DNA from 3 places in the Arsenicicoccus dermatophilus genome. Region 1 is predicted to be linked to each of the others. Evidence: riboswitches for the same ligand, from Rfam matches in the RefSeq annotation. Region 1 holds a riboswitch; each other region holds the start of a gene.
What was found. Region 1 has a riboswitch for cobalamin ahead of MM438_RS14330 (hypothetical protein). Riboswitches for the same ligand answer to the same signal wherever they lie in the genome.

Region 1 (6,500 bases):
CTCTCGCCCGGGTGCTCGGCGACCCAGGTCAGCCGGTCGAGGGCGGCCCGGCAGGCCTCCTCATCCCGCTCGGCGCGCAGCCGATCGAGCTTGGCGAGCTGACTGGTGCGCACGGAGGCGTTGTCGACCTTGAGCACCTCGATGCCCTCGTCCCCGTCCACGAGGTACTTGTTGACCCCGATGACCGGTTGGCGGCCGGAGTCGATCCGGGCCTGCGTGCGGGCCGCGGCCTCCTCGATGCGCATCTTGGGGATGCCGGCCTCGATGGCCTTCGCCATACCGCCCGCGTCCTCGACCTCCTGGATCAGCCCCCAGGCACGCCGGGCCAGGTCGTGGGTGAGCTTCTCGACGTACGCCGACCCGGCCCAGGGGTCGATCACCCGGCAGGTCCCGGACTCCTGCTGCAGGAACAGCTGGGTGTTGCGGGCGATGCGGGCGGAGAAGTCGGTCGGCAGCGCGATCGCCTCGTCGAGGGCGTTCGTGTGCAGCGACTGGGTGTGTCCCTGCGTCGCGCCCATCGCCTCCACGCAGGTGCGCACGACGTTGTTGTAGACGTCCTGCGCCGTGAGCGACCAGCCCGACGTCTGCGAGTGCGTCCGCAGGGACATCGACTTGGGGTTCTTGGGGTCGAAGTCACGCACGAGGCGGGCCCACAGGAGCCGGGCCGCGCGCATCTTGGCGACCTCCATGAAGAAGTTCATCCCGATCGCCCAGAAGAACGACAGCCGCGGCGCGAACCGGTCGACGTCCAGACCGACGGCCTCGCCGGCGCGCAGGTACTCCACCCCGTCGGCCAGCGTGTACGCCATCTCGATGTCGGCCGTGGCCCCCGCCTCCTGCATGTGGTAGCCGGAGATGGAGATCGAGTTGAACCGCGGCATGTGCTCGGAGGTGAAGGCGAAGATGTCGGAGATGATCCGCATCGACGGCGCCGGCGGGTAGATGTACGTGTTGCGGACCATGAACTCCTTGAGGATGTCGTTCTGGATGGTCCCCGACAGCTGCTCCGGCCGCACCCCCTGCTCCTCGGCGGCGACGACGTACAGCGCCAGCACCGGCAGCACGGCGCCGTTCATGGTCATCGAGACGCTCATCCGGTCCAGCGGTATGCCGTCGAAGAGCTGCCGCATGTCGTAGATCGAGTCGATCGCGACGCCCGCCATACCCACGTCGCCCTCCACCCGGGGGTGGTCGGAGTCGTAGCCGCGGTGCGTGGCCAGGTCGAAGGCCACGGAAAGGCCCTTCTGCCCGGCCGCGAGGTTGCGGCGGTAGAACGCGTTGGACTCCTCCGCGGTGGAGAACCCGGCGTACTGCCGGACGGTCCACGGCTGGCTGGCGTACATCGTGGCGTAGGGGCCGCGCAGGAAGGGCGGGGCCCCCGGAGTGGTGTCGAGGAAGTCCAGGCCGACCAGGTCCTCCTCCGTGTAGAGCGGAGGGACCAGGATGTGCTCGGGGGTCTGCCACCCGTGGGAGCAGCCCCCGGTCATGGCGACCAGCCGCTCCCACTGCTCGGTGGAGCCGGGCGGAGGCGCGCCGTCGCCGAGCGGCACGGCGGAGAAGGACGGGATCGTGCTCATGCCGGGGCCCCCAGGGTGTCGAGGAGGGTGGACAGGAAGGTGACGACGTCCATGCCGTCGAAGAGCTCGCCGTCGACGGCGCCTGGTGGCGCCTCGGGGCCGAGCTCGGTGCGTCGGCCGGCGATCAGCACCTCACGGACGCCGGCGGCACGCAGGGCCTCGGCGACCGCGACGCCCTGGTCGGCGTAGACGCCCGCGGAGGAGCACAGGACCGCGACCTGCGCCCCGACCTCTCGCAGGCGCGCCGCGACCTGCTCCGGCGTTCCCCCCTCGCACAGCGGGGTGTCGATGCCCGCCACGTGCAGGAGGTTGCTGGTGAAGGTCTCGCGGGGTCCGAAGTCGCGACGGGTGCCCAGGCAGGCGAGCAGGACCGTGGCGGGCGATCCCTGCGCGGCCGCGGCCGTCGCCCGGTCCCGCAGCCGCTCGAAGACCTCGGCGTCGCGGGTGGGCGGCAGGATCGGGGTGGTGGCCGGTGCGAGGACCACCCGGGGCTCCCGGTCGACCGGCGTCTCGGTCGCGGCGGGGAACATGCTGACCCCGGTGAGCGGCAGCCTGCGGGTGGCCAGACGCCGGTCGCGCTCGTCGCGCACCTCGGCGATCCGGTCGACGACCCGACCGTCACGCAGCGCGGCCTCCATGCCGCCGTCGGCGTCGAGCAGCTGGAACCACGCCCAGGCCCGTTCGCAGAGGGCGTCGGTGAGCGCCTCGACATACCATCCGCCCCCGGCCGGATCGGTGACCCGGCCCAGGTTGGACTCCTCCGCCAGGAGGACCTGGGTGTTGCGCGCGATGCGACGCGAGGACTCGACCGGGAGCCCGTGGATCGTGTCGTAGGGCAGCACGGTGATCGCCTCGGCACCGCCGACCGCCGCACCGAAGCAGGCGGTCGTGGTGCGCAGGATGTTGACCCAGGGGTCGTCCCGCGTGAGCATCCGCCGGGTCGTGACGGCGTGCTGGCGCGCTCCCCGCTGGACGTCGGGGACGCCGCTCACCTCGCCGACCCGGGCCCACATCCGCCGCAGGGCGCGCAGCTTGGCGATGGTCAGGAACTGGTCCGCCGTCGCCGCCACCCGGAACTCGATCTGGGAGAAGGTCTGCGTCACCGAGACCCCGAACTCCTCCAGCCCGCGCAGGTAGGCCACCCCGGTCGCGACCGCGCAGGCCAGCTCCTCGACCTCCCCGCCACCGGCCTCGTGGTGGATCGTCGCGTCCACGGTGAGGGAGCGGACGGAGGGATAGCTCCCGAGGCAGTCACGCACGAGCCGGAGCACCTCGGTGCGCGGCGGGGCGCCCTGCCCGAGCGCGACGGCACCGAGCCGGTCGACCCCCAGGGCTCCCTGCACGGTGAAGCCCTCGAGCCCGGCCCGCGCCCAGAGCGCCATCAGGGCGCGGGCGGCGCCGATCTGGTCGTCGTGGCTGCTGACGCAGACGGGTGCCAGGTCGAGCAGGACACCGTCGAGCATCGATCCCAGGTCGTCGATGGCGATCGCGTCGGCCCCGAGCTGCAGCCACAGCGCGGTCGCGCCGCGCTCCAGGTCGGTCAGCACGGCTCGATGCCCCCGCGCGAGATCGGGGTCGTCGTGCCACTGGCGCACCTGCCAGGCGTCGACGGCGCCGCTGCGCACCGAGGACCCTCGCACGAAGGGCATCACCCCCGGTCGGCCGAGGGGCCGCGCCTCCTGCGGCCGGGTGTAGAGCGCGTCGATGGCGATCCCGCTGAGGGTGGTGGTGCGCAGCCTCACCTCGGCCTGCTCGCCGGTCAGCCGGCGGTCCGGCGGACGGCGCTTGTTCAGGACGTCGGCCGCCATCGCTGCCCAGGCCGCCCGGTCGAGGACCTCGAAGCCCTCGGCGAGCCCGATCTCGGGCGGGACGACCGTCTCCGTGTCCGGTGCGGCGCCGCTCATCGGCCGGCCGCCGCGGTGAGCCGCAGGGACTCCCCGAGGTCGCCCGAGGCGGCGACGGCGGGGCCGGTCCGCAGGCTGGGGCACCAGCCCGCCTGCAGCAGGTGGCCGAGGGCGGGGCAGGCGCGCGGGATCAGCACGTCGGCCCAGGGCTGCTCCGCCGAGTCGACGAACACCTCGACGAGGAGTCCGACGAGGTCCGGGTGACGGGTGCGCACCGTCGAGGCGATGACCAGGTGCCGCAGGTCGACCAGCCCCTCGGCCACGACCCCTGCGGCGAACCCGACGAGCAGGCCGTCCATGCTCATGGTCACCAGCCGGAACCCGCTCTCGGCGGTGCAGGACTCGAGCCAGGACGAGCAGTCGGGGTTGTCGCCCCCCGTGCGGAAGGGGACGCGGGCCCCGACGAGCTCCAGGTGCTGCAGCTCGTCGGTGATGTGCAGGGCCTCGTGGCCCGGGTACAGCACGAAGCGGATGCCCGGGCGGGGCGAAGGCAAGGGAAGGGTGTTCATGGAGGTGACCTCCCAGCAATGAGCCCGAGGTGCACCGAGGACGCCGCTGCCGACGGGACGACGCCTGCCGGGCAGGGTGTCCTGGCCTTCCCTCGAGGCGCGGACACGGGCGAACCGCTGACGCGGCACACTGGCAGGTCTTCGGACTCGTGGGCGTCGAGCCTTGCGGCTCACCGCGACTCACGTCGCGAAGTCCTTCACCGTCGCTTCCCAGGTGGTCGTCCCAGTGCGTATGACGATGTCGTTCCCACTCACCGCTGCGGGGCAGTCCCGGACTCGCACCGGGTTCCCTCTTTCCCCTCCCGACCGAGGACGGGAGGACCAGCACCGCCAACGTATCGCATCTCCGTCGGCCCGCTGCAGGCCCCCCACCGGGGCGGTCGTCGTCGCAGGTCAGCCCGTGTGCAGGTCGTGCCGGGGCGTGATCTGGGAGGCAGGCAGCAGGGACGCCTCCTCCAGGGCCTTGCGGAGGTTCTCGGCCGCGTCGACGTTCAGCGGGCTGCTCGTCCACGCCGCGTAGGGCAGGTTCAGGTAGCGCTTCTCCTGGACGGCGGGCAGGTCTCGGGTGGCGGGGTTGGCCTCCAGCTGGGCGATCTTGTCCGCCATCGTCTGCTGCCCGTAGTGCACGAAGGCGATGAAGTCGGGCTTAGCCGTCGCCACCTTCTCCCACGAGACGGTGGTCCACGTGTCCGCCACGTCCGCGGCGAGGTTCGCCGCGCCGGCCGCGTCGATGATGCCCTGGGGGCCGCCATACCGTCCGCTGGTGAAGACCGCGCCCTTGGCGCTGTCGAAGAGGAGCACGACGGGCCGCCGCGTCGCCTGCGGTGCCGCGCGCAGGGCGGCCAGCCGGGCGTCGAGGTCGTCGGTGACCCGGCGAGCCTGGTCCCGATGACCGGTGATGGCACCCAGGTTGGTCAGGTCGGCCCGCAGCGCGGACCAGGGGTCCATCGTGCCGCGCGCCTTCTCCCCGGCCTTCTGCCGGCAGCTCTCCGACAGCACGTAGGCCGCGACTCCCTTGCTCCGCAGCAGGTCCGGCATGAGGTTGCGCGACTCGCTGTAGCCGTAGTTGAACCCCGCGACCATCACGTCCGGACGCTTGGCGAGGACCCCCTCCAGCGTCGGGTAGTCCGCGCCGGTGTCGGGCAGGTGCCGCGCGGCGTCGCCGTAGACCTGCTCCAGGACGGGGGTGTCCTTCTGGAGGCTGGTCACGGCCACCAGCTGGTCCTGCGCGCCCACGGCGAGCGCCATCGCGATCATGTTGCCGTCGTTGACGAAGACTCTCTTCGCGGGAGTCGGGAAGCGCACGCTCTCACCACAGTTCGTCACCTCCACGGTGGCGCCGGCCGTGGCACCGCCGGCGCCACCGCGCGGGGCGGGGGCGCCACAGGCGCCGGAGACGAGGGCGAGGGCGAGGGCGCCGGCAAGGACGACGGGGCGTGGGTTCATGTCAGCTCTCCTCGGGAGGGTTGGTGGGGATGGGTTCCTCATCGGGCGGGTCGCAGACCAGGTGGGTCCGTCCGGTCGCGGGATCCACGAGGGTGGAGGCGCGTATGCCGAAGGCGTGCGCGACCGCAGGGCCGGTCAACGTGGTGGCGGGCGGTCCCTGGTCGAGGACGGATCCCTCCCCCACCACGACGACGTGGTCGGCGTAGCGGTGGGCGAGGTCGAGGTCGTGGATCGCCATCACGACGGTCCGACCGGCCGCTCTGGCCAGCCGCAGCAGCTGGTGCTGCTGGGCGACGTCCAGGTGGTTGGTGGGCTCGTCGAGGAGCAGGACCGGCGCGTCCTGGGCGAGTCCCCGGGCGAGGAGGGCTCGGCGACGCTCCCCGCCGGACAGGGCGTGGCACGGCCGGTCCACCAGGTCCTGCAGCCCCACCTGGGCCAGGGCGTGCAGGACGACCTGTCTCTCCTCGGCGCCACCGAGGCTCCAGGGGCGGGCGTGGGGGATGCGGCCGAGCGCGATCATCTCGCCGACGAGCAGGTCGTCGGGCGGGGAGTCCTCCTGGGCCACCAGGGCGATCCGCAGGGCGCGCTCCCGGGGGCGGAGGCGGTCGACCCGGTCGCCCCCGACGACGACGTGCCCTCGGGGAGCCGCCGCGATGCCGGCGAGGGTGCGCAGGAGGGTGGACTTGCCCGAGCCGTTGGCCCCCACGAGCGCGGTGACGCCGCCGGAGGGCAGGTCGAGGTCCACCCCGGTCAGGACGACGTGGCCGTCCACCGCGGCGGTCAGGTCGTGGGTCTGCATCCGCACGTCAGCGGCTCCCCGAGTAGCGGTAGTGGCGTCGCCCGACCAGCAGGAGGAAGACCGGTGCCCCCACCAGCCCGGTGACGACCCCCAGCGGGATCTCCTGGGGCCGGACGCACACGCGGGCGAGGACGTCGACCCAGACCAGGAAGAGCCCGCCGGCCAGGGCGGCGACCGGGACCACCACCCGGTGTCGAGCCCCCACGACCATGCGGGCCAGGTGCGGCACCACGAGCCCCACGAAGCCGATGCCGCCGGACACGGC
Region 2 (6,500 bases), on a different contig from region 1:
CCGCGCGCGGGTGGTCGAGGGGGAGGTGCGGATGGACCGCAACTACGCCCTCGAGCCTGACGAGGTCGCTGCCGGCATCGTGCTGGCCTGCCAGGCCCACCCGCTCACCGAGACCGTCAGCCTGGACTACGACGCCTGAAGGGGCGGCGGCCCTGGGCTGCCGGGGCGCACGAGGGAGCCGAGCATGAGGGGTGCACGACGCACCACGGTCGCGAGAGCCTGCGCGCTCGCCATCGTCGGCACGCTCACGCTGGGGGGATGCACGGGCGAGCCCCTGGAGCTCCCGCCGACCCCCTCCGGCGTCGCCCCGCGGACCCCGGCGCCGTCGGGCAGCCCACCCACGCCGTCCCCCGCCCGCACCGTGCCTCCCGGCGGCCCGCAGCCGGTCCCCACGATGCCGGGAGGTGACGGCCCGCAGGCCGCTCCGGGCGAGGCCGAGGCGGTGTTGGACCAGGTGTCCCGCTTCGTCGCCGCGGCGACGAGCCTGCACGCGGTCGGCACCCTCAACCACGGCGGGGTCCCGATGACCTTCGACCTCGCAGGCACCCGCGACGGGCTGATTCTGGCGGGCACGGTGTCGGTCGGCACCCAGCCGCCCGTCGAGATCCGTCGCATCGACGGAGTGACCTACGTCCGCTCCCCGCGCACCACCGCGACGGCCCGCGGTCGGTTCGTGCGGATGTCCAGCGGGCCGGCGACCCAGCTCGGCATCCTCGGGGTGGGCAGCCTCGTCGACGCGGTCCAGCGCCTGACCGGCCACCGCGTGCCGATGCGGATGACCTCGGTCTCCTACGCCGGCCGGCGCGCCCAGGAGCTCGCCCTCGGACGGGTCACCACCCTCGTGGTCGCGGCGGACGGCAGCGGCCGGCTGCTCAAGGTGCAGACGACGGCGGGACCGGACGCGGGGAGCATCGAGTTCGACCGTTGGGACGAGCGGATCGCGGTCGCCACGCCCCGGCGCTCGCAGGTCACGCGGCTCCCCGGGGGCTAGGCCCGAGGGTCGACCGCGGTCAGGCCGAGGACGGCAGGTCCAGGGCGGTAGGGGGCCGGGTCAGGCCGGGAGCTCGGGCGCCGGGGTGCCCAGGTCCGACCCGGTCGCGGTGGTGACGCCCCGACGGGCGCGGTAGAGCACGTGGTGGCGCAGCACGTCGTCGGCCGCGACGAGCGGGTGCTCGAAGTCGTCGGCGAGGTGGTGCGTCATGCCGAGCCGTTGCATGACCGCGCGGGACCGCAGGTTGATCGAGGAGGTGAGGGAGACCACCTCGTCGAGCCCCAGGACCTCGAAGGCGACGCGCAGCGCCTCGGTCGCCCCCTCGGTGGCATAGCCGTGACCCCACGCGGGCCGGGCCAGCCGCCAGCCGATCTCGACGCAGGGCATGAAGTGCGCGGCGAACCGGGGCTGGTCGAGCCCGACGAAGCCGATGAAGGGCTCGCCACCGACCACCTCGACCGCCCACAGGCCCCATCCCTGGGTGTGGACGTGCCGGTCGCAGCGGTCCGCGAGGTCGTCGCTCTCCTTCCGGGACAGGGGTGCGGGGAAGCAGGCCATCACCTCGGGGTCGGCGTTGAGCGCCGCGAACGGCGCCCGGTCGTCGGGCCGCCAGGGGCGCAGGAGGAGGCGTTCGGTGCGCAGCTCCAGCGGGGGGTGCACCGGCGGGACGAGGATGGCATCCGTCGCGGACATGGGACGAGCGTAGGGGTGGACCGGTCAGCAGCACCGGGCGACACCCATCACACCAGTGATAACCATTCTCATTTCGGTGCGCTGTGGCATACTCCGAAGGGTCATCCCGAGGGTGCGCAGGAAGCCGGTGAGAGTCCGGCGCGGTCGCGCCACTGTGAGCGCGGGTGTCTGCCCCGCGCCAGCCAGAGACTGCCCCCTCGGCCATCTCCACCGGGACGCGTCATCCCCCCCAGAAGGAGTGCCCATGCACATCACCGAGGGCTATCTGCCCCCGCTGCAGGCCGCGGCCTGGACCGCGATCGCCGCCCCCTTCGTCGTCCACGGCGGCCGTCAGGTCGTCCGCGAGGTCCGCGAGACTCCCGAGAACCGTCTGCTGCTCGGGGCCGCGGGTGCCTTCACCTTCGTGCTGTCGGCGATCAAGCTGCCCTCGATGACGGGCTCGTCCAGCCATCCCACCGGCACCGGCCTCGGGGCCGTGCTGTTCCGCCCGCCCGTCATGGCCTTCCTCGGCGGGATCGTGCTGATCTTCCAGGCTCTCCTGCTCGCCCACGGCGGGATCACGACCTGGGGCGCCAACGTCATGAGCATGGCCGTCGTCGGCCCCTGGGTGGGTTATGGGGCGTATGCCGCAGCCCGGCGGCTGGGGGCCCCGCAGCTGGTGGGGGTCTTCCTCGCCATGGCCCTCGCCGACCTGTCGACCTACTGCACCACCTCGCTGCAGCTGGCGCTGGCGCACCCGGACCACGCCACCGGGGTCCTCGGCGCCCTGGGCAAGTTCCTCTCCATCTTCGCCGTCACCCAGGTCCCGCTGGCGCTGGCGGAGGGCTTCCTCGGGGTCCTGGTGTTCCGGGTCCTGGCCGACGCCGCCCGCCCCGAGCTCACCCGCCTCGGGGTCCTCGCCGAGGGCCGCGGACGCGCGGCCGCGCAGCAGCCGGAGGTGGTCGCATGACCCGGGCACGGTGGATCACCCTCGGATGCGTCCTGGCCCTGGTCGTGCTCTTCGCGCTGCCGTTCGTCGTCGCCGGGGGCGGCGCCGCGGACGGCGAGCGCTTCGGCGGGACCGACTCGGCCGCCACGGCCGCGATCGACGCCTCCGACCCCGGCTACCGGCCGTGGTTCCACAGCATCTTCGAGCCGTCGAGCAGCGAGGTGGAGTCGGGGCTGTTCGCCATGCAGGCGGCGATCGGGGCCGGTGCGCTCGGCTACGTCGTCGGCCGCCTGCACGGCCGCCGCGACCGCACCCACCAGGCCACCGGGTCGGGCTCGACCCGGTCGCTCCCGACGGGCGGCGCCCCCGCGGACTCCCTGCCGACGTGCTCCGAGACCGGCGGCCGGAGCTGACGTGTCCGGCGGCCTGGCGATCGACGACGCGGCCTGGGCGGGGGCCTGGCGCCCCCGCGCGGTGGCGGACAAGGCGCTGCTCGGCCTGGGGCTGATGGCCGTGGCGCTGGTGCTGCCCCCCTGGCCGGGGTCCGTGCTCGTCGCCGTCGCCAGCCTGGTGGTGCTCCTCCTCGGGGCGCGGGTCCCGGCGGGTCTGGTCGCCCGGGCCATGCGGGCGCCGCTCGCGTTCATCGTGCTCAGCGGGCTCTCGGTGGCGGTGAGCCTCGGTGCGCCGCAGGCGGACCCGGCATACCTGCGCCTGGGCTGGCTGGCCGTCACCCACCGCGGGGTGGCCGAGGCGGCCGGGCTGACCGCGCACGCGGTGGCCGGGACCCTGGCCGTGCTCGTGCTCGCGGCCACGACCCCGGTCGTGGACCTGCTGACGGCGCTGCGTCGGTTGCGGATGCCCGACGCGTGCGTGGAGGTGGCCTCGTTGACCTACCGCATCCTCTTCGTCCTCCTGGAGGCCCAGGGTCAGATCCGGGAGGCACAGGCGGGGCGCCTCGGCTACCAGGGGTGGCGCACCTCCCTGCGCTCGGCGGGGATGCTCACCGCGGCGGTCCTCACCCGCTCGTGGGACCGGGCCAGGAGGTTGGAGGAAGGGCTCGCGGGTCGCGGCTACGAGACGGCCCTGCTCACCCTGCCCCGCACCGAGCGGCACTCCCCGGCCTTCGTGGCCGGCACGCTGCTGCTGCTCGCCACCGTGTCGGCCTCGTCCTGGGCGCTGGGGGCCCGATGAGCCACCGCGGACCCGGCTGCGACCACGGCCGGCGCGACCCCGAGGTCTACCGGCTCGTCGCCCGCGGGCTGCGGGCCGGCTATCCCGGCGGCCCGGAGGTGCTGCACGGCGCGGACCTGCAGGTGACGGGGGGTCGGCGGCTGGCGATCCTCGGCGCCAACGGGTCCGGCAAGACGACCCTGCTGCGCTGCCTGGCGGGCAGCCACCGGCCCGCGGCTGGCCAGGTGTATGTCGACGGCGAGGCGGTCGACTACTCGCGCAAGGGACTTCGGGCCCACCGGCAGCGCGTGCAGCTGGTGCTCCAGGACCCGGACGCGCAGCTGTTCAGCGCCGACGTGCGCCAGGACGTGTCCTTCGGGCCGATGAACCTCGGGCTGCCCGTCGAGCAGGTCCGTGAGCGCGTCGCGGAGGCCCTCACGCTCCTGGGGATCGAGCACCTCGCCGATCGGCCGACCCACCAGCTGTCGTATGGCGAGCGCAAGCGGGCCGCCACCGCCGGAGCCGTGGCCATGCGTCCGCAGCTGCTCCTGCTCGACGAGCCCACGGCCGGCCTGGATCCCCGGGGGGTCGACGAGATGCTCGGCGCGCTCGGGCGACTGGAGGAGCACGGCACCACCGTGGTGCTGTCCACCCACGAGGTGGATGCGGCGCTGGGGTGGGCCGACGAGGCCGCGGTCGTCGCCGACGGCGCAGTCGTCCAGGGGCCGGTGGCCGAGGTGCTCGCCGACCGGGATCTGGTGTCCCGGGCCCGGCTGCGGCATCCCTGGCAGGTGCAGGCGACCGAGCTGCTCGCCCGGGCGGGGCTGCTCGACCCGGACGTCCGGGTGCGCAGCGTCGAGGAGCTGGTGGCAGCCCTGGCCGTGGCCCGGCAGGGGACCTGAGCTCTCAGCCGGTCATCGACTTGATGATGGTGATCGCCTGGGTCACCCGCTCCTGCCCGGCCGCTGCCCGGGCGGCGTGCCACGCGTTGTCCAGCTCGCGCAGCACCACCCAGCGGCGGGCACGCTCGGGGTCCACACCCATGGGCTCGCAGGCGTAGTCGACGCGGAACCGCAGGTGGTTGCGCAGGCTGTGCGCCCGGGTCGCCTCATCCCACCGGTTCCACAGCAGGGGAGCGACGGTGAGCGCTGGCTCTCCCGCGAGCGGCTTGGGGTCGATGGCCAGCCAGCCGCCGACCGCACCGGGTCGCTGCCCGGCCAGCACGTTCTCGTAGTGCAGGTCCGCGTGGACCAGACGGGCGTCCACCTGCGGGTCGGCCGCCAGCTCCCGCGCGAGGTGTCGTCCCTGGTTGACCAGTCGGCGGGGGAGAGACGGGGGAGCGTCCTGCAGCCGGGCGGCGATCCGGCCGCACCAGGCGGACGCGGTGCCGATCCGGGCGAGCGCAGGTCGGTCGAGGGCGGCGTGGAGCGCCCCGATCGCCTCGCAGGCGTCCAGCACCGGCTCGGTGGTCAGGTCGCGCTCGTGGTCGAGGCGTTCGAGCAGCATGGCCCAGCGCGCGGGGTCCGCGGCGAGGAGCCGCACCGCGCCCCGCCCGTCCCAGGCCCGCAGGGCCAGGTGCTCGTGGCGTGCTTCCTCGTGGGGCCAGGTGACCTTGAGGATCCCTCGGGTGCCGGGGCGGCTCACGGGCAGCACGAGCGCGCACCCGCCGTGCCGGGGCGGCCCGTCGACCCGCAGCCGCCAGTCGGCGAGCAACCCGGCCACCAGGGTGGGCAGCCGGTCCAGCCAGGCGTCGCCGTCCGGCAGCGGGCGCCCGTCACCGTCGCGGACGTCGTCGGCCGGTCGGCCGCGCACCGCCGCGACCAGTCCCGAGGGCAGCACGACGGGGCCGGGTGCCCCGGGCGAGGCCACGGCGCCGGCCTCTGAGGAGGTCACGGAGCCAGCCCCGGGAAGGCACGCAGCGGCACGCCCCAGGCGGCGCCCGCCACCACCGTGTCGTGGACCAGCCGACTCACCGACAGCACTGCCTCGCGAGAGCCTGCGGCGGAGGGCCAGCAGGCCCCCAGGCGCAGCTCCAGGGTGCGCAGCGCGTACGTGACCAGCCGGCGGCCGTCCGCCGCATCGGTGACCGGGAAGGGCAGGGGCCAAGCGGCGCGGATCCCCGGGACCGCAGCCGTTGTCGCGTCGCCGGACGGGGACGAGTCCTCGCGCGCCGCGCGGCCAGGTCCGAGGCCGTCGCCGTCGCCGTCGCCGTCGCCGCCGTCGCCGCCGTCGGGGGCGGCGGGGGCCGCAGGGTCGGTGCTCGCCGAGCTCGTGGGCGCGGCGCCGGGGGCCGCGGTGCTCGACGAATCGCCGGGAGGCCCCTCGTCGGCCGGCGCAGGGGCCGCGCTCGCGGCCCGGCCCTGGAGCAGCACGACCAGGGACGTCACCCGGTCCAGCTCGCGCTGCACCGGCGCCCGCGAGGCCTCTGGTGTCCGGGCCGCCGCGACCTCCAGGTAGAATCTCGCCTCCCGCAGGGCGGCGACCAGCGCCCCGTCGGCGGGCGAGGCGCCGACGCCCCAGGCCGGCCACGACACCGGGGCGCCTCCCAGCCCGGCGAGCCGGGCCCGGCAGACCGCGACGGACGCGAGGAGAGGCAGCTGCGGCGCCTGGGCGCGGGCGAGCGCGTCGACGGCGGCGGCCGACCAGGCGGCCCCTTCGGCAGCGGCGAGCCCGAGGGACGAGGGGGCCGTGGCGCTGCCTGCGCCGGCCGTCGTCGGC
Region 3 (6,500 bases), on a different contig from region 1:
CCGCCGTCGCCACCGACCTCCGTCGCGGTCTGGACCTGCTCGTGGCGCACGAGCCCTATGCCGCGGACGCCTTCCCCGCCGCCCGGGTGCGCCTCAACGGCCACATGCACTCGGCTGCGCTGCGCGGCAACCGGATCCAGCTGGGCACCTTCACCGGGGGCGGGGTCGTCGCGCACTACAGCCAGGACCCCGCGGGCGCCGAGCTCAACGGCCAGCCCTATGCCTTCGACATCCTCAGCTACGGCGCCGACTGCCGCCTGGAGACCCTCACCCGCTACAGCTACCGGGACCTGCTCGAGGGGCGGCCGGTCTACGACGACGTCCGCGCCGTCAACGGTCGCTCGATCCAGGCGCCCCAGCCCTCCGCCGGACGGGTGTGCCGCGCCGACGCGCCGCTGACGCTGGCGACCGTCGTGGCGGACGCCCCCGACCCGAGCTCCTCGCCCACGCCGGCGACCACCAGCACCACCCCCTGACCGAGCGGCTCACCCCACGCTGACCTCCCCCGCGCCGGGTGGGACGGGAGCGGGGTGCCGGGCGCGAGGCGTATGGCGGGACGGGACGGCGACCACGTCCCGGCGTGCGGTCAGCGGCGGGCGCGCGAGCTGACCATGCGCCACAGCGCGATGCCGCTCGGCACGGCCACGGCCGCCGCGGTGGCGTAGTCCTTGCGGCGGAAGGCCTGCCACGCCGAGACCAGGCTCGACACCATCAGGGTGCCCGAGGCGGCGTTGTTCACGGACTGCTGGTTGATCGGCATACACCCTCCAGGACAAGAGTCACGGTCGATCACCGAGCGTATCTTCCGGTGCGTCAGGAGGGGCCCGAACGACGCACGACGGGCCGCCCCGCAAGGACGGCCCGTCGGGTCGCGGGATCAGCCGTGGCGGTGCACGCCGATGTGCTCCACCATGATCTGCCCGTCGGCGAGGTCCTCGGCGACGACCGGGCGCCAGCCGACGTGCATCAGGTGGCCGAGGGCGCGCGAGTCGGAGGCCAGCGAGACCTTGGGGTGGCGCAGCGCAAAGAGCTCGATGATCACGTCGACGAGGGTCTGGGTCAGCCCGGGCTCGGCGTGCTCGGCGGCGGGCACCGTGAGCAGGCGCTGCAGCTCGACGTGGTCGCCGCGCAGCGTGCCGGCGGCATACCCGGCCAGCCGGCCGTCCAGGCTCACCGTCACCAGCCGGAAGCTCTCGTCGCCCTCGCGCCGGGCGAGCCACGGCACGGTGGCGTCGGCCGACCGGGCGGCCTCCTCGAGGTGGGTGAGGTCGTCGCGCAGGCGCTGGGCGCCGGCGGCGTCGTAGTGGGAGACGCGCATCGACAGCATGGTGGGCATGGGTCCTCCAGACCGAGTCGGGTCCGACGACCCGGGTGGGTCGCCGCGCTGGCAGGTCTTCGGACTCGCGGGCGTCGCGCGGCAGGCTGACCTGCACGCGGGCCTAGGCGCCGCTTCCCGAGCCGACCGCTCAGTGCGTGTGGCGCGGTCGTTCCCGCTCACCGCTGCACCGCGGGCGGCTGCCCCCGGCGCAGTCCCGGACTCGCACCGGGTTCCCTCTTGCCCCGGCGCGCCCGAGGGTGTGCCGGACCAGTGCGGCCCAACCTATCCAGGCGGCGCGGAGGGGGCTCGTCGGGACGCGTTCCGCCGGTTGCGGTTCCCGCGATGACCGCCCCCGGCCCGCTCACGGCAGCAGACCTCCCTGGGTCGGTCGGATCCGCCTGCTCGACCAACCCCGGCCGGCCCGACCGCCGCCGGCAGGGACGATCCAGCGCTGCTGGTAGGGGTCGAGGGTGAGGTCCCACCAGACGTCCTCGCCGGTCAGCGCGTCCTGCAGCCCCGAGAGCGGCCCGAAGCCCGCGAACCCGTGGATCGACGCGTGCTGCGGCTCGGCGGTGAGGTTGGCGAGCACCAGGCAGTGCCCGCGCGGGCCCGTCCGCCACAGCGCGAAGACGTGGGGGTTGTCCAGCGGCACCGCGTCGATGGCCTGCTGGGCGTGCAGCTGCGGCAAGGACTTCCGCGCGGCGACGAGCGCCTGCAGCCCCTCGAAGACCCGCGCCGGCACCGTGCCCGCCTCGTGCCGCTGCTGCGCCGCCGTCCAGTCCATGCGCGGCCGGTGCAGCCAGCGGTTGTCGTCCGCGTGCGCCGGGTCCTCGACGTACGACCGGTCGTTGATCATCCCGATCTCGTCCCCCATGTAGATCAGCGGCACGCCGCCGAGCGCCAGGACGAGCCCCTGCAGCAGCAGGATCCGGCGTATGCCGAGGAGCTCCGCCCGCTCCCGCTCGGCACCCGCGAGCCGGCGAGCCTGCTCGAGACCGGCGAGGGACGCGAGGGACCCGCTGATCCGGCGGTCCCCGGTGGCGGGGTTGGCCTGGAAGACCTCGCCGACGGCCCACGACCCGGGATGCGCGCCGGAGTAGAAGTCCGACAGGAACGCGCGGTGGGCCGGCCCGGACAGGCCCACCGCGGCGGCGTGCTCGTCGCTGACCGCCCACCCGATGTCGTCGTGGAGCCGCACGTAGCCCAGCCACGCGGCGGTGGGCGGCAGCGGCGGCATCGCCCGCACGGTGTGGGTGAGCAGTCGGGCGGAGCCTTCGGCGAGCGCCGACCACAGCGCGACCATGTAGACGTTGTGGTAGGCGAGCTCGCACTCCTTGCCGGTCGCCTCCCCCTGGCCGAGGTAGGGCGCCAGGTCCTCGGGCGCGACGATGGCCTCGGCGAGCAGCAGCACGCCGGGCATCGCCAGGCGGGTGAGCGCACGGAAGGCCTGCAGCACCAGGTGTGCCTCGGGCTGGTTCTGGCAGCTGGTGCCGAGCCGCTTCCACAGGAAGGCGACGGCGTCGAGGCGGACGACCTCGACGCCGGCGTTGCCGAGGTGGCAGACGACGTCGAGCATCTCCTCGAGCACGCGGGGGTTCGCGTAGTCCAGGTCCCACTGGTAGTCGTTGAAGGTCGTCCACACCCAGGACCGCGCCTCCTCCACCCAGGTGAAGCTGCCGGGCGCGAAGTCGGGGAAGACCTCGGGCAGCGTCTGCTCCCACCGGTCGGGCATGGTCCGGTCGGGATAGAAGTGGTACATCGCGCGGGCCTCGGGGTCGCCCGTCACCGCCGCCCGCGCCCAGGGGTGCTCCCGCGCGGTGTGGTTGCAGACCAGGTCCACGACCAGCGAGATCCCCTGGGCGCGCAGCGTGCTCGCGAGGGCGGTCAGCTCGGCGAAGCTGCCGAGCCGCGGGTCGGTCCGCCGGTAGTCCGCGACCGCGTAGCCCCCGTCGTCGGCGCCCTCGCGCGGCAGCAGCACCGGCATCAGGTGCAGCATCGTCACGCCGAGCTCGGCGAGGTGGTCGAGCCGGTCGGGCAGCTGTGCGAAGGTCCCGGCAAAGCGGTCGGTGTAGCAGACGTAGCCGATCGTCTCGGGCCGCTGGAACCAGTCGGGCTGGGAGAGTCGGCGCTGGTCGAGCAGGTGCAGGTCCTGCGGTCGTCCGGCGAAGGCTCGCGCGGCGACGGTCACGAGGCGGTCGAGGACCTGGTCCAGGGCAGGGTCGGCGGCGACCTGCGCAGCGGTGTCCTCACCCACCGTTGCGCCGTACAAGCCCTGGACCGGGCGCACCACGTCGGCCCACAGGGTCGCCAGCCGGGCCTCGAAGATCGCCCGCGCGTCGTCGTCGAGGGTCGCCCACCCGGGCAGGGAGCGGTAGGACCGGGGGATCTCGGGCAGGGGCGCGGCCATGAGGCCATGCTCCCACCGACGCGGCGACGGGGCCCGCAGCCGCTGGCGGCACGGTCGGCGCCGCGCCCGCCCTTCGGGGACAATGGGACGGTGACTGCAACGGAGCATCAGGAGATCGAGCGCAAGTACGACGTGGCCGGCGGGGCCGAGCTGCCCAGCCTGGTGACGCTCCCGGGGGTGGATCACGTCGAGGTGCGTCCCGCCGAGGAGCTGGACGCGATCTACGTCGACACCGCCGACCTGGCGCTGGCCCGCGCCCGGATCACGCTGCGTCGCCGCACCGGGGGCAAGGACGCCGGCTGGCACCTCAAGCTCCCGGCCCGCAAGGACGTCCGCCGGGAGCTGCACGCCCCCCTCGGCGAGGAGCCGACCCGCGAGGACGGCTCGCTCGACCTGCAGCGGCTGCAGGTCCCGGCCGAGTTGCTCCCCCACGTGCTCGCGCACACGCGGGGCCGCGACATCACCCCGGTCGTGCGGCTCACCAACCAGCGGACCACCGCCGAGCTGTATGCCGGGGAGCAGCGCACCTTCCTCGCCGAGGTGTGCGCCGACCGGGTCACCGCGACCCCGCTGCGAGAGGGCCTGACCGCGAGCGCCTGGAGCGAGTGGGAGGTCGAGCTCGTCGACGGGCCCCTGTCGCTGCTGGACGCCGTCGAGGGGGTGCTGCTGGCCGCCGGCGCACGCCCGGCGAGCGGCCCGTCCAAGCTGGTGCGGGCCCTGGGGTCCCTCGCGCCGCGGCCGGTCGCGATCCACGCCGTCCCCGACAGGCCCACGGCCGGCCAGGTGATGATGGCGGCGCTGCAGTCCACCGTGGAGCGGCTCAAGGCCGAGGACGCGGGCGCCCGGCTGTCCGCGCCCGACGCCGTGCACCAGATGCGGGTGGCGTCGCGCCGGCTGCGGACCCTGCTGTCGACGTACGGCCCGCTGCTCGACCCGGACACCACCACCCACCTGCGCGAGGAGCTCAAGGTCCTCGCCGAGACCCTGGGCGGGGTCCGCGACAGCGAGGTGATGCGCGAGCGCCTGCTCGCCCTCGTCGAGGCCCAGCCGGCCCAGGCGGTCCTCGGCCCCGTGAGCGAGCGGATCGAGGCCGAGATGGCCAAGGACTACGCGCGGGCTCACGCTCGGCTGGTGCGCGGCCTGGAGCACGAGCGCTACTACGCGCTGCTCGACGCCCTCGACGAGCTGGTCGCCACCCCGCCCACGACTCCCCTCGCCCAGGAGAAGGCCCAGCTCGTCGTCCCCCGCCTCCTCGGCCGCGACTGGCGCCGCATGCGCCGCGCGGTGGTGCAGGCCACCCGCGAGGACGACCCGGCCCGCGCCGAGGACGCCCTCCACGAGGTGCGCAAGGGCGCCAAGCGGCTGCGGTACGCCGCGGAGTCCACCGGCGTGGTCCTCGGGCTGCGGGCCAAGCAGCTCGCCAGGTCCGCTGCTGCCCTCTCGGAGGTGCTCGGCGAGCACCAGGACTCGGTGATCACCCAGGAGGCGATCCGCGACCTCGGCATGCGTGCCCAGCGGCACGGGGAGCCCGTTCACCTACGGCCGGCTGGAGGGGATCGAGGAGGCCGGGCGCGGACGGCTCGCGTCCAAGGGCTACCGCAAGGCCCTCGCCGACGTCCGCAGGCGTCGCCTCAAGGGCTGGAAGAAGGTCTGAGCCGAGCCGGTCTCGTCGGGTGGGGCACCGACCACCTGGCGCGCCGCGGCTGATAGGACTTGAGGGCACCCACCACACGAGGAGACGCCATGTCCGAGCACACCCGCACCATCACGGTCGACGCCCCCGCGGACGTCGCCTTCGGCTACCTGAGCGATGCGCGCAACCTGCCCGACTTCATGCCTCGGATGCGGTCGGTGGAGCCGCAGGGCGACGGCATCGTCGCCGTCACCGCCGTGGTCACCCCCGACGGCAAGCAGGAGCTCGAGGTGCACGGCACCGCCCAGCTGGAGGTCGACGAGGCCGCCCGCACGATGCGCTGGAGCTCCGAGCGGCACAGCTACCACGGCTCCCTCGCCGTCACCGGCGAGCGCCCGGCCGAGCTGCAGATCACGCTGAGCACCGAGCACGGCGACCCCGCCACCATCGACATGGGCCTGGACCAGGCGCTCGAGGCGATCAAGACCCGCATCGAGGCGCGCGTCTGACCGCACGCCCCGCAGGCCGAGGGCCTCGCACCCGCTGCGGCGGGTGCGAGGCCCTCGGCGTCAGTCCACGGCGACGTCGTGCGCGGCCGCGTCGGACTCGGCAGCCGCGGCCTCCTGCGACGACAGCCGCTCGTCCTCGGGCCCGGGCGGCAGCGGCAGGTGGGAGGCCCGCAGCGTCGCGTTGGCGAAGGCCACCAGCGGCACCGCGAAGAGCGCACCCGCCACACCGGCCACCGCGGTGCCGGCCAGCACCGACAGGGCGACGCCGAGCGGGTGGACCTCGACGTTGCGGCTCATGATCAGCGGCTGCAGCAGGTGCGCCTCGAGCTGGACCAGGATCACGATGGTGATGGCCACGACGAGGGCCGCCCCCGGCCCGTGCTCGATGAGCGACACCGCGATGCAGAAGCAGCCGGTCACCGTCATGCCGATCAGCGGGATGAAGGACCCCACGAAGATCAGCACCGCCAGCGCCACCGCCATCGGCACGTGCAGCACGTAGAGCACCACCCAGATCGTCGTGGCGTGCAGGGTGGCGATGATCGTCACGCCGCGCATGTAGCCGCCGAGGGTGTGCCAGCCGACCCGCCCGACCTGGTCGAGACGGCGCCGGGAGCCGGCGGGCATCAGCCC

Region 2: it holds a riboswitch for cobalamin, as region 1 does, so the genes downstream of both, MM438_RS09965 (energy-coupling factor ABC transporter permease) here and MM438_RS14330 (hypothetical protein) in region 1, are expected to answer to the same signal.
Region 3: it holds a riboswitch for cobalamin, as region 1 does, so the genes downstream of both, MM438_RS14740 (hypothetical protein) here and MM438_RS14330 (hypothetical protein) in region 1, are expected to answer to the same signal.

What each region holds. Positions count from the first base shown of each region.
Region 1 covers NZ_JAKZHU010000002.1:221,589-228,088, reverse strand. The annotation lists gene scpA (methylmalonyl-CoA mutase) at 1-1,577, opposite strand, end outside; gene MM438_RS14335 (methylmalonyl-CoA mutase family protein) at 1,574-3,481, opposite strand; gene MM438_RS14330 (hypothetical protein) at 3,478-3,990, opposite strand; cobalamin riboswitch at 4,106-4,329, opposite strand; gene MM438_RS14325 (ABC transporter substrate-binding protein) at 4,384-5,436, opposite strand; gene MM438_RS14320 (ABC transporter ATP-binding protein) at 5,438-6,235, opposite strand; gene MM438_RS14315 (FecCD family ABC transporter permease) at 6,243-6,500, opposite strand, start outside.
Region 2 covers NZ_JAKZHU010000001.1:2,165,493-2,171,992, reverse strand. The annotation lists gene paaE (1,2-phenylacetyl-CoA epoxidase subunit PaaE) at 1-139, shown strand, start outside; gene MM438_RS09975 (hypothetical protein) at 185-991, shown strand; gene MM438_RS09970 (GNAT family N-acetyltransferase) at 1,052-1,684, opposite strand; cobalamin riboswitch at 1,766-1,896, shown strand; gene MM438_RS09965 (energy-coupling factor ABC transporter permease) at 1,929-2,633, shown strand; gene MM438_RS09960 (energy-coupling factor ABC transporter substrate-binding protein) at 2,630-3,025, shown strand; gene cbiQ (cobalt ECF transporter T component CbiQ) at 3,027-3,803, shown strand; gene MM438_RS09950 (energy-coupling factor ABC transporter ATP-binding protein) at 3,800-4,684, shown strand; gene MM438_RS09945 (aminoglycoside phosphotransferase family protein) at 4,689-5,675, opposite strand; gene MM438_RS09940 (hypothetical protein) at 5,672-6,500, opposite strand, start outside.
Region 3 covers NZ_JAKZHU010000003.1:59,245-65,744, forward strand. The annotation lists gene MM438_RS14730 (metallophosphoesterase family protein) at 1-476, shown strand, start outside; gene MM438_RS14735 (hypothetical protein) at 587-760, opposite strand; gene MM438_RS14740 (hypothetical protein) at 878-1,336, opposite strand; cobalamin riboswitch at 1,370-1,605, opposite strand; gene MM438_RS14745 (amylosucrase) at 1,680-3,725, opposite strand; gene MM438_RS14750 (CYTH and CHAD domain-containing protein) at 3,816-5,432, shown strand; gene MM438_RS14755 (SRPBCC family protein) at 5,469-5,867, shown strand; gene MM438_RS14760 (AI-2E family transporter) at 5,928-6,500, opposite strand, start outside.